2 regions of the Kitasatospora sp. NPDC094019 genome follow, and region 2 is predicted to be linked to the other one. Evidence: riboswitches for the same ligand, from Rfam matches in the RefSeq annotation. Region 2 holds a riboswitch; the other holds the start of a gene.
What was found. A riboswitch is a leader RNA that binds a small molecule or an ion and turns the genes downstream of it on or off. The one in region 2 is predicted to bind cyclic di-AMP.
Positions count from the first base shown of each region.

Region 1: linked by a shared signal. The riboswitch ahead of ACIQ9P_RS20605 (transglycosylase family protein) and the one ahead of ACIQ9P_RS18250 (family 16 glycosylhydrolase) in region 2 are both predicted to bind cyclic di-AMP.

Region 1 is NZ_JBIWIF010000008.1:325,230-329,889, reverse strand. Features, by position in the region: partial or broken gene ACIQ9P_RS20620 (DUF501 domain-containing protein) at 1-127, opposite strand, end outside; gene ACIQ9P_RS20615 (septum formation initiator family protein) at 99-593, opposite strand; gene eno (phosphopyruvate hydratase) at 720-2,006, opposite strand; gene ACIQ9P_RS20605 (transglycosylase family protein) at 2,313-3,155, opposite strand; cyclic di-AMP (ydaO/yuaA leader) riboswitch at 3,161-3,309, opposite strand; gene ACIQ9P_RS20600 (cytochrome P450) at 3,541-4,660, opposite strand, start outside.
Region 2 is NZ_JBIWIF010000007.1:238,350-243,009, reverse strand. Features, by position in the region: gene ACIQ9P_RS18270 (SDR family NAD(P)-dependent oxidoreductase) at 1-209, opposite strand, end outside; gene ACIQ9P_RS18265 (TetR/AcrR family transcriptional regulator) at 347-967, shown strand; gene ACIQ9P_RS18260 (alpha/beta hydrolase) at 1,243-2,391, shown strand; gene ACIQ9P_RS18255 (MoaF-related domain-containing protein) at 2,464-2,793, opposite strand; cyclic di-AMP (ydaO/yuaA leader) riboswitch at 3,098-3,267, shown strand; gene ACIQ9P_RS18250 (family 16 glycosylhydrolase) at 3,271-4,536, shown strand; gene ACIQ9P_RS18245 (hypothetical protein) at 4,564-4,660, opposite strand, start outside.

The DNA of each region.
Region 1 (4,660 bases), on a different contig from region 2:
ACGGGCAGCGGTGGGCGACGCCGCGCAGACCGCGCGGGACCCGGCCGAGCTGCGCGGCGATGGCCGCGACGTCCTGGTCGGAGACGGTGGGGTGGTTCTCAGTGGTCATGGGAGGGGCTGTCTCCAGCGGGGACGGGGGCGGGTGGTGAGGAAGGGTCGGGCTGTGCCGGGGCGGTGGGGGGCGGCGGAGCGGCGGCGGCGTCCACGGAGTCCCAGACACTGGCGTACCAGGGCCGGGCGGCCTTGACCGTACCGGCGGCCGGGCCCTGCGCGGGCGGCGGCGCGCCCTGCGAGGACTTCACCGGGTCCTGGGCCGCCGGGTCCACCGCGATGTACGGGGTCTCCCCCGGCATCGCGTAGTGCAGCCGGGTCCTGGCCTGTGCCTTGACGTACTCCGGGTCCTGCCAGCGGGCCTTCTCCCGGCGCAGCTGCTCGACCTGCTCCCGGGCGTGGTCGGCCCGGGCGCGCTGCGCCGTGATCTCGGAGCGCTGCGAGATGAACTGCCGGGTCGGGTAGGCCAGGATCGCCACCAGCGAGCAGAGCACGAGGACCAGGACGGTCGCCCGGCTCGTGAACCGAGGCCGGGCCGCCAAGCCCGGGATCCTCCAGCCTGCCATCTCCGGTGTCCCCTCCTGGTCGCGACGGTGCCCCGCCGTCCACCCTACGGGGTGAACGGCGGGGCACCGGTCAGGCGTGCGCCACTCGGGCGGCCGGGCGGGTCAGCCCTCGTGCTTGAACCGCGGGAAGGCGCCGCGGCCGGCGTACTCGGCGGCGTCGTCGAGGATCTCCTCGATGCGCAGCAGCTGGTTGTACTTGGCGACGCGCTCGGAGCGGGCCGGGGCACCGGTCTTGATCTGGCCGCAGTTGGTGGCGACGGCCAGGTCGGCGATGGTGACGTCCTCGGTCTCACCGGAGCGGTGGGACATCATGCAGCGGTAGCCGTTGCGCTGGGCCAGCTCGACGGCGTCCAGGGTCTCGGTCAGCGAACCGATCTGGTTGACCTTCACCAGCAGCGCGTTGGCGGTGCCGGTCTCGATGCCGCGGGCCAGGCGGGCCGGGTTGGTGACGAACAGGTCGTCGCCGACCAGCTGGACCTTGTCGCCCAGCTTCTCGGTCATGGCCTTCCAGCCGTCCCAGTCCGACTCGTCCAGCGGGTCCTCGATCGAGACCAGCGGGTAGGCGGCGACCAGACCGGCGTAGTACTCGATCAGCTCGGCGGAGGTGAGGCCCTTGCCCTCGAACTGGTAGGCGTCGTCCTCGTAGAACTCGGAGGCGGCGACGTCCAGGGCCAGCGCGATGTCCTTGCCCGGCACGTAGCCGGCCTTCTGGATGGCCTCGACGATGAGGTCGAGGGCCTCGCGGTTGGAGTCCAGGTTCGGGGCGAAGCCGCCCTCGTCGCCCAGACCGGTGGAGAGGCCGCGCTCCTTCAGCACGCCCTTGAGCGTGTGGTAGACCTCGACGCCCCAACGGACGGCCTCGGAGAAGGACTCCGCGCCGATCGGAGCGATCATGAACTCCTGGATGTCGACGTTGGAGTCCGCGTGCGAGCCACCGTTGAGGATGTTCATCATCGGGACCGGCAGGACGTGCGCGTTCGGGCCGCCGAGGTAGCGGAACAGCGGCAGGTCGCTGGCCTCGGAGGCGGCGTGCGCGACGGCCAGCGAGACGCCCAGGATGGCGTTGGCGCCGAGCGAGGACTTGTCCGGGGTGGCGTCCAGGTCGAGCATGGCCTGGTCGATCAGGCGCTGCTCGGTGGCGTCGTAGCCGACCAGCTCGGGGCCGATCTGCTCGATGACGGCCAGGACGGCCTTCTCGACGCCCTTGCCGAAGTAGCGGTTCTTGTCACCGTCGCGGAGCTCCAGGGCCTCGAAGGCACCGGTGGAGGCACCCGACGGAACAGCGGCACGGCCGGTGCTGCCGTCGTCGAGGCCGACCTCGACCTCGACCGTGGGGTTGCCGCGCGAGTCGAGAATCTCACGGGCTACGACGACATCGATGGACGGCACGAGGCATCTCCTAGCGGAAGCAGGTACGGCTGACAGTGGGGTGCCGTCGGCCGGACGATTGCGGAGTCGTTACGACCAGAGCCTAACCGCACGGGCTGTCCGGGCCACGTCGGCCTCGGCTCCGTCTCAGCGTGTGGCCGTGCTACCCACCGGTAGTTCACCTGGTCGCCCGGCCCCGGACGCCCCCGGGTGGACGAACGGGGTGGAACGGGCCGGACCGGGCCCGCCCGCCCGGCCGCCCGGCCGCCCGCGTGCCCACCTCGGACGACGGGCGGACAAGGGGCGGGCGGGGGGTGCGCGGGAGCGTCAGCCGAGGGTGAGGACCTGGCCGGGGATGATCAGGTCCGGGTCGCCGCCGACCGTGCCGCGGTTGCCGTCGTACAGGGCCTGCCAGCCACCCTGCACGCCCTGCGTGGTGGCGATCCCGGCCAGCGTGTCGCCGGAGCGGACGGTGTAGCCCTGACCGTCCTGCGGCTGCTGGACCTTCGGGGCCTGCTGCTGCGCGTACTGCGGGGCCTGCTGGGCCGTCGGCTTGGGGGCCGCGTGCTTCGGCGCCGCCTTGGGTGCCTGCTGCTCGGCCTGGGCCTGCTGGGCCGGCGACTTGGGCGCGGCGTGCTTCGGGCCCGCCTTGGGTGCCTGCTGCTCGACCTGCGCCTGCGGCGCCCGGGGCTTCGGGGTCTGCTGCTCCGGGGTCTGCTGCTGCGGCTGGGCCTGCGGCTTCGGGGCGGCCGGCGCGGCGTCGGCCGAGGCGTCGACCGCCGCCGGGGCACCGCCCTTGCTCAGGCCGGCCTTCTTGGAGCACACCGGCCAGGCGCCCGGGCCCTGCGAGGCCAGCACCTTCTCGGCGACGGTGATCTGCGCCGCCTTCGACGCCTGGTTGGCCTGCGGCGCGTAGGCGGTGCCGCCGAACGCCTTCCAGGTGCTGGAGGTGAACTGCAGGCCACCGTAGAAGCCGTTGCCGGTGCTGATGCCCCAGTTGCCGCCGCTCTCGCACTGGGCGACCGCGTCCCAGGTCGAGGCCGGGGCGGCCGAGGCGCCGGTGGCGCTGAGGATCGGCAGCGCCAGTCCGACACCGGCGACACCGGCGACGGCGATGGCCTTCTCGGTCTGGGTGCGGCGACGATGACGGCCGTTTCCGACGAGCAGCATGAAGAAGTCCCTCTCCGCACGCCTGCGAGGTGAGCTGTCGGGTTCGGACCGGGAGGTGGCCCGGCCGCGCGGAGGCGGCTTCACCCCTAGCCGTGGGAGACGGCGCAAGACCTGGTTCCCCCGCCCCTGCCCAGGGTTCTGGTCGGTTTCCGGTGACGCGGCGGGCAGGACTCGGCGTTCCGCGCACGGGACCCGCTTCCGCGGGCTCCCCGGAGAGTAGACAGATCTTCAGAGCAATCACAAGCTCATATCGCCGCTATCACACGGAAATCACGTCAGACGATGGATTGCCCACCAACCGAAGAGGTATGTCCTGATTGATGGAGGTTCACACCCCCCGGAACTGCCCTGCGAGACCTCCGCGTCGGCGTGTCGTGAGTCCCCCTCAGGGGACTGCCGAGGGGTCCGCGGAGGTTGCCGCCGAAGTCGGTTCCGGCGTGAACTCCACCGGAAGTTCACGAAGTCCGCGCATGATCAGACCACCGCGCCAGCGCAGTTCCTCCGGATCCGCGGCGAGCCGGAGGTCCGGCAGCCGGGTCAGCAGGGTGGACAGCGCGGCCCGCCCCTCCAACCGCGCCAGCGGGGCGCCGATGCAGTAGTGGATGCCGTGCCCGAAGCCCAGGTGCGGATTGTCCGCCCGGGCCAGGTCGAGGGTGTTCTCGTCCGCGAACCGCGCCGGGTCCCGGTCCGCGGCGGCGAGCACCACAAGCACCGGGTCGCCGACCGGGATCTCCACTCCGCCGATGGTCAGCGGACTCGTCGCGAACCGCCAGGTGGCCATTTCCACCGGGCCGTCGTAGCGCAGGAGTTCCTCGATCCCGGTCTCCAGCAGCGCGCTCTCGCCGCGGCCGATCGAGTCCTGCAGCAGGGCCCGCTGACCCGGATTGCGCAGTAGCGCGTAGACGCCGTTGCCGATCAGGTTGACCGTCGTCTCGAAGCCCGCGAACAACAGGATGAAGGCCATCGCCGCGGCCTCGTTCTCGGTGAGGTGCTCACCGTGGTCGCTGGCCCGGATCAGCCCCGAGATCAGGTCGTCGCCGAGGTCGGCGCGCTTGCGGTGGATCAGCTCCGCGAGATAGGCCCGCATCCGCTTCACCGCCCTTCCCACACCGCCGCGTTGGCCGCCGCCGTGCCGGATCATCATCCCGGCCCAGTCCCGGAAGTCGTCCTGGTCCTCGGCCGGCACCCCGAGCAGGTCGCAGATCGCGTAGATGGGGAGCGGGAAGGCGAACTCGTGGATGAGGTCCGCGGATCCGCGCGCCGCGAAGCCGTCGATCAGCCGGTCGGTCAACTGCTGCACCCGGGGCTCGAAGGCCGCCACCCGGCGCGGGGTGAACGCCTTCGACACCAGGCGGCGCAGCCGGGTGTGGTCCGGCGGGTCGATGTTCAGCAGGTGCGTCATCAGGTCGGCCTGGCGCTCGCCCGGGATGCCGACCCGGCCGGTGCGGTGGGCCTGCTCGCTGTGGTGCGCCGGGTTCTTGGAGAGCCGGCCGTCCGCGAGCGCC
Region 2 (4,660 bases):
GTCTCGTCCGACACGTCCAGCACCGTCGTGGTGAGGCGGTCGGCGGTGCCGTCGTCGGTGGCGCGGTCGAGGGTGGACTTCAGGCCGTCCTCGTTGACGTCGACGGCGACGACCCGGCCGCCCTCGGCGAGGATCCGGTGCGCGGTGGCCCGGCCGATGCCCGAGCCGCCGCCGGTGATCAGGACGTTCCGTCCGTTGAAGCGCTCCATGGTGGTACTCCGTTCCGTTCGTGGTCTCTCGACCTCATCGACACGGTACGCCTTAATGGCACGTCGTGCCAAAAAGGCTTGACATGCCGAATCGACGTGAAGCGCCATAGAACCCTTCGTCCGCGTACGCTGAGCCCGTGACCGGACGTCCGACCCTGAACCAGCGCCGCCGCGAGAGCACCCGGCTGGAGATCGCCCAGGCCGCGGCCGAGCTGTTCGCCGCCCGCGGTGCCGAGGCGACCACCGCCGAGGAGATCGCCACCGCCTCCGGCATCTCGCTGCGCACCTTCTACCGCTACTTCTCGGAGAAGGAGGACGCCGTCGCCCCGCTGCTCGCGGCCGGGGGCGAACGCTGGGTGCGGCTGTTCGCCGAGAGCGCGTCCGACCTGCCGGTCCGGGAGGCGCTGGAGCGTTCGGCGGCCGAGTCCCTGAGTCCGTCCGACGCGACCGCCGTCGAGGCCCTGCGCTGGACCCGCGACCTGCTGCGCGATCCCCGACTGGCCACGGTCTGGCAGCGGGTGCACGCCGACTCCGAGGAGCGTCTGCGGGCCGCGATCGCCGACCGCTGCCCGCCCGGCACCGACGTGCTGGAGATCCGGCTCGCCGCCGCTGCCGCCACCGCCGCGATCAGGGTCGCGCTGGAGCAGTGGGCGCGCTCCGGCGCGCCGGCCACCGGCCCCGGTTCGCCGCGCGAACTCGGTGTCCGCTGCGTGCGTGAACTCACCGCCGGCCTCGGCCTGTGGACCCGCGTCAACTGACTGAGCCCCGGTCACCCCTTCCGTCACCGGTGCCGCGGCGCGGGGACGGGCACCGCGCGCCGTCGCCCGCAGCACACTCCGGCCGCCCGCCTCTCCTCCTCCAGGCGGATGGCGTCACCGCTGGTCGGCGGGGGCGGCGGGCCCCGCGCGGCGGCTAGGCTGGGTGGTCGCGCCTCGGCGACGGCACCCCGCCGCGGACGGGGGAACCGGGGCGGCCCTCCCGGGTGTCCTTCCCCCGGGGGCGGGGGAGTACGAGGCGTGGGAGCAAATACGACATGGGTCTGACGAGCCACAAGGTGCTGGCACTGACCGTTCTGATCGCCGTGGCGGCGATGGCCGGGACGGTCTGGCTGTGGCCGAGACTGTCGAAGCGGAACTGGAAGGCCGTGCTCGGCCGGATCGGCGCCCTGCTCGCCACCCAGCTGTCCGTGCTCGCCGCGCTCGGCCTGGTCGCCAACAACTACTTCGCGTTCTACAGCAGCTGGGACGACCTGCTGGGCACCGGGGACAGCGGTCCGGTGGTCATCCACAACAAGGTGGACGCCTCCGGCCGGCTGCGGGTCGAGACCATCGGCCACGCCGAGGTGCAGGGCGGCGGGGCGCTCGGCCGCGACCGCGACAAGTCCGGCGAGATCCGCGAGGTCCGGATCGACGGCGCCACCACCCGCCTCTCCACCGAGGGGTACGTCTACCTGCCGCCGCAGTACTTCCAGCCCGGGAACGAGCAGAAGCAGTTCCCGGTCCTGGTCGTCAGCACCGGCTTCCCGGGCATCGCCAAGAACCTCGTCACCCGGCTCAACTACCCGGGCGCGGCGCTGAAGCTGCTCCAGGAGGGGCGGATGCAGCCCACGGTGCTGGTGCTGGTGACCCCCTCGCCCGCGCTGCCCCGGGACACCGAGTGCGAGGACATCCCGGGCGCCGCGCAGTCCGAGACGTACTTCACCAAGGACGTGCCCTCGGCGATCCAGGCGACCTACCGGGTCTCCGCCGACCCCCGGGCCTGGGCGTTCATGGGCAACTCCACCGGCGGGTACTGCGCCCTCAAGCTGGCGATGCGCCACCCCGAGGTGTTCCCGACCGCCGTCTCGCTCTCCGGCTACTACCAGGCGGCCGACGACCCGAGCACCGGCGACCTGTTCGGCGGCAGCGAACAGCGCCGCAACGAGGCCGACCTGATGTGGCGTCTCAAGAACCTGCCGCAGCCCGCGGTCTCGGTGCTGCTGGCCGGCACCCGGGAGGGCGACGGCAACTACCGGCGCGAGACCGAGGCGTTCGTGGCCGCCACGCGCAGCCCGATGAAGGTCTCCTACAGCATGCTGGAGACCGGCGGCCACAACTTCGAGACCTGGAGCAAGCTGCTCCCCTCCTCACTGGAGTGGATCTCCCAGCGGCTGACGGTCCCGGCCGCGAGCCCCTCGGCCTGATCGCACGGAAGCCCGGCCGGGCCCCATGGGCGACCGGCCGGGCTTCGCGGACCCGGGCGGGCTTCCGTGCGATCAGGCCACCTGCTCCAGGGTGCCGGTGTGCAGCTCGCCGACCCGGCCGCCCTCGCCCTCGTACGTCCAGAACGCGCGGACCGTCATCCGGGTCAGGTCCATGACGTGGCTCACGGTGATGCCGCTGACCTCGGTCCAGCTGACGAAGTAGAGCTGCGGGCCGACCTCGGCGACGTGCAGGGAGACGTCCTCCCACTGGCCCGCCGACTCGCCGAGGCCCTCCCAGCGCAGCCGCTTGCCGTCGGCCGAGTACGCGTTGCGGAAGGCCGCGCCGTTGTCGACCCGGAACAGGAAGGTACGGCCGGCGAAGGCGGGCAGGGACGCGGTCATGGTGGGGCGGGTCTCCTCGTCTCTGGACGTGCTGTCGTGGTGCTCGCTGCGACCCGGACGGGTCCGGGCGCGGATGGATCTCCAACCTATCCGACGCCCCCGCCTCCGTGGCGCGATTTCCCCGCCGGACCCGCCACCCCGGCCACCCGGACCCGCCGCCCGGGGGCGCGGGGCGGCGGTGTGAGCTGCGTGACAACCGCCCCGGGAAGGTTGTCCGTGCGCGGACGGCCTGCCTAGCCTGCAGGTGCTTCCGCCACAGCGGAGCCCCGCCGCCGGGACGCCGAGTCCCGTCCACCCGCCGGCCGGCAGTCGAGCACCACAGCGGACGGGAGCGGGGGACCCAGGTCAGTGCCCGGCCGTGCGCGCATCCGTGCGCGTGTGTGCCGCGGCTAGGGGTGAAGCCGCTCTCCGGACGGCCGGGCAACCTCAGCCCGAACCCGACAGCTCACCTCGCAGGCGTCGCAGAGGACCACTGCCATGCCCACTGCCTCCCCGCAGCCCCCTCGGCCTGCCCGGAACCCGGGCCTCCGCGCCCGGCGTCCGGCCGCCCGCCACGCCCGTCCCTCCCACCGGGGTCGCACCGCCGCCCTCGCCGCCGCCGGGGCGCTCGCCGTCACCGGTGCCGGACTGCTCGGCCTCCCCGCCGTGACCGGTGCCCAGGCCGCCGCCCTGCCGACCGTCACCCAGGACAAGCTCGGCCCGGCCACCATGGTCGCCGGCAAGGCCGCGGCGGCCTCGCTCACGCTGCACTCCTCGTCCTGCTTCACCGCGAGGACGGTCGGCGTCGGCGTCCGGGACGCGGCCGGGCGCAACCTCGACTTCCCCGGCAGCAGGAGCAACGTCCAGGTCTGCCCCGGCGGCCTGTCGATCACCACCGGTACCCGAACGCTGGCGGCCGGCACCTACACCCAGTTCGGCTTCTGGCAGGACAGTGGCGGCGGCTGGCACAACCTGCCCTCCCGCCAGCTCGTCGTCTCCGCCACCACACCGACCCCCACTCCCACGCCGACCCCCACGCCGACCCCGACCACCCCCAGCACGGGTGCCCCGGTCGCGGGCAAGAAGCTCACCTGGTCGGACGACTTCGACAGCCTCGCCCTCGGCTCCCGCTGGACCGCCGACCGGAGCAGCTCCTACCACTACGGCGACCACAACCCGAACGACAACAAGCTCGACTGGCTGAACAAGAACAACGTCGCCGTCTCCGGCGGCGTCGCCACCTTCACCGCCAGGCCGAGCGCGCACACGCTGGAGAACGGCAAGCAGGCATGGGACACCGGGCTGCTCACCACCGAGTACTCCGGTGAGGGCTTCAAGGTGAAGACCGGCGACTACATCGAGACCCGGGTCAAGCTCCCGGCCGGCACCGGCGCCTGGCCGGCGCTGTGGACGTGGAACAGCACCAGCGGTACCCACGGGGAGATCGACTCCTTCGAGTACCACAGCGACAACCCGAACCTGCTGGAGCTGACCAACCACATCAACCCGGGCCACCTGTACGTCACCGACGCCAAGGCGATCGCGAAGGACGGCTGGGTCACCGTCGGCACCCACTACGGTGCCACCTCGGTCGACTGGTACATCAACGGCACCAAGGTGTTCTCGGACGGCAAGGGCGTCGGCGCCGGCTGGACGGCGTACCCGATCCTCAACCTGTCCCTGAGCGCGGGGAACTACCACCCCGCGCCCTCGGGCACCACGCCGATCACCTTCGCGGCGGACTACGTCCGGGTGTACCGCTAGAAGCAGCCACCGGTCCGGGGCCGACGGTCAGACGATCGGCCTCGGACCGGTGGTCTCGACGACCTCGATCGCGAACGGCTGCCGGTTGTTCGCCTCGTTCCGGTCGTCGTCGCCGCGCACCGCG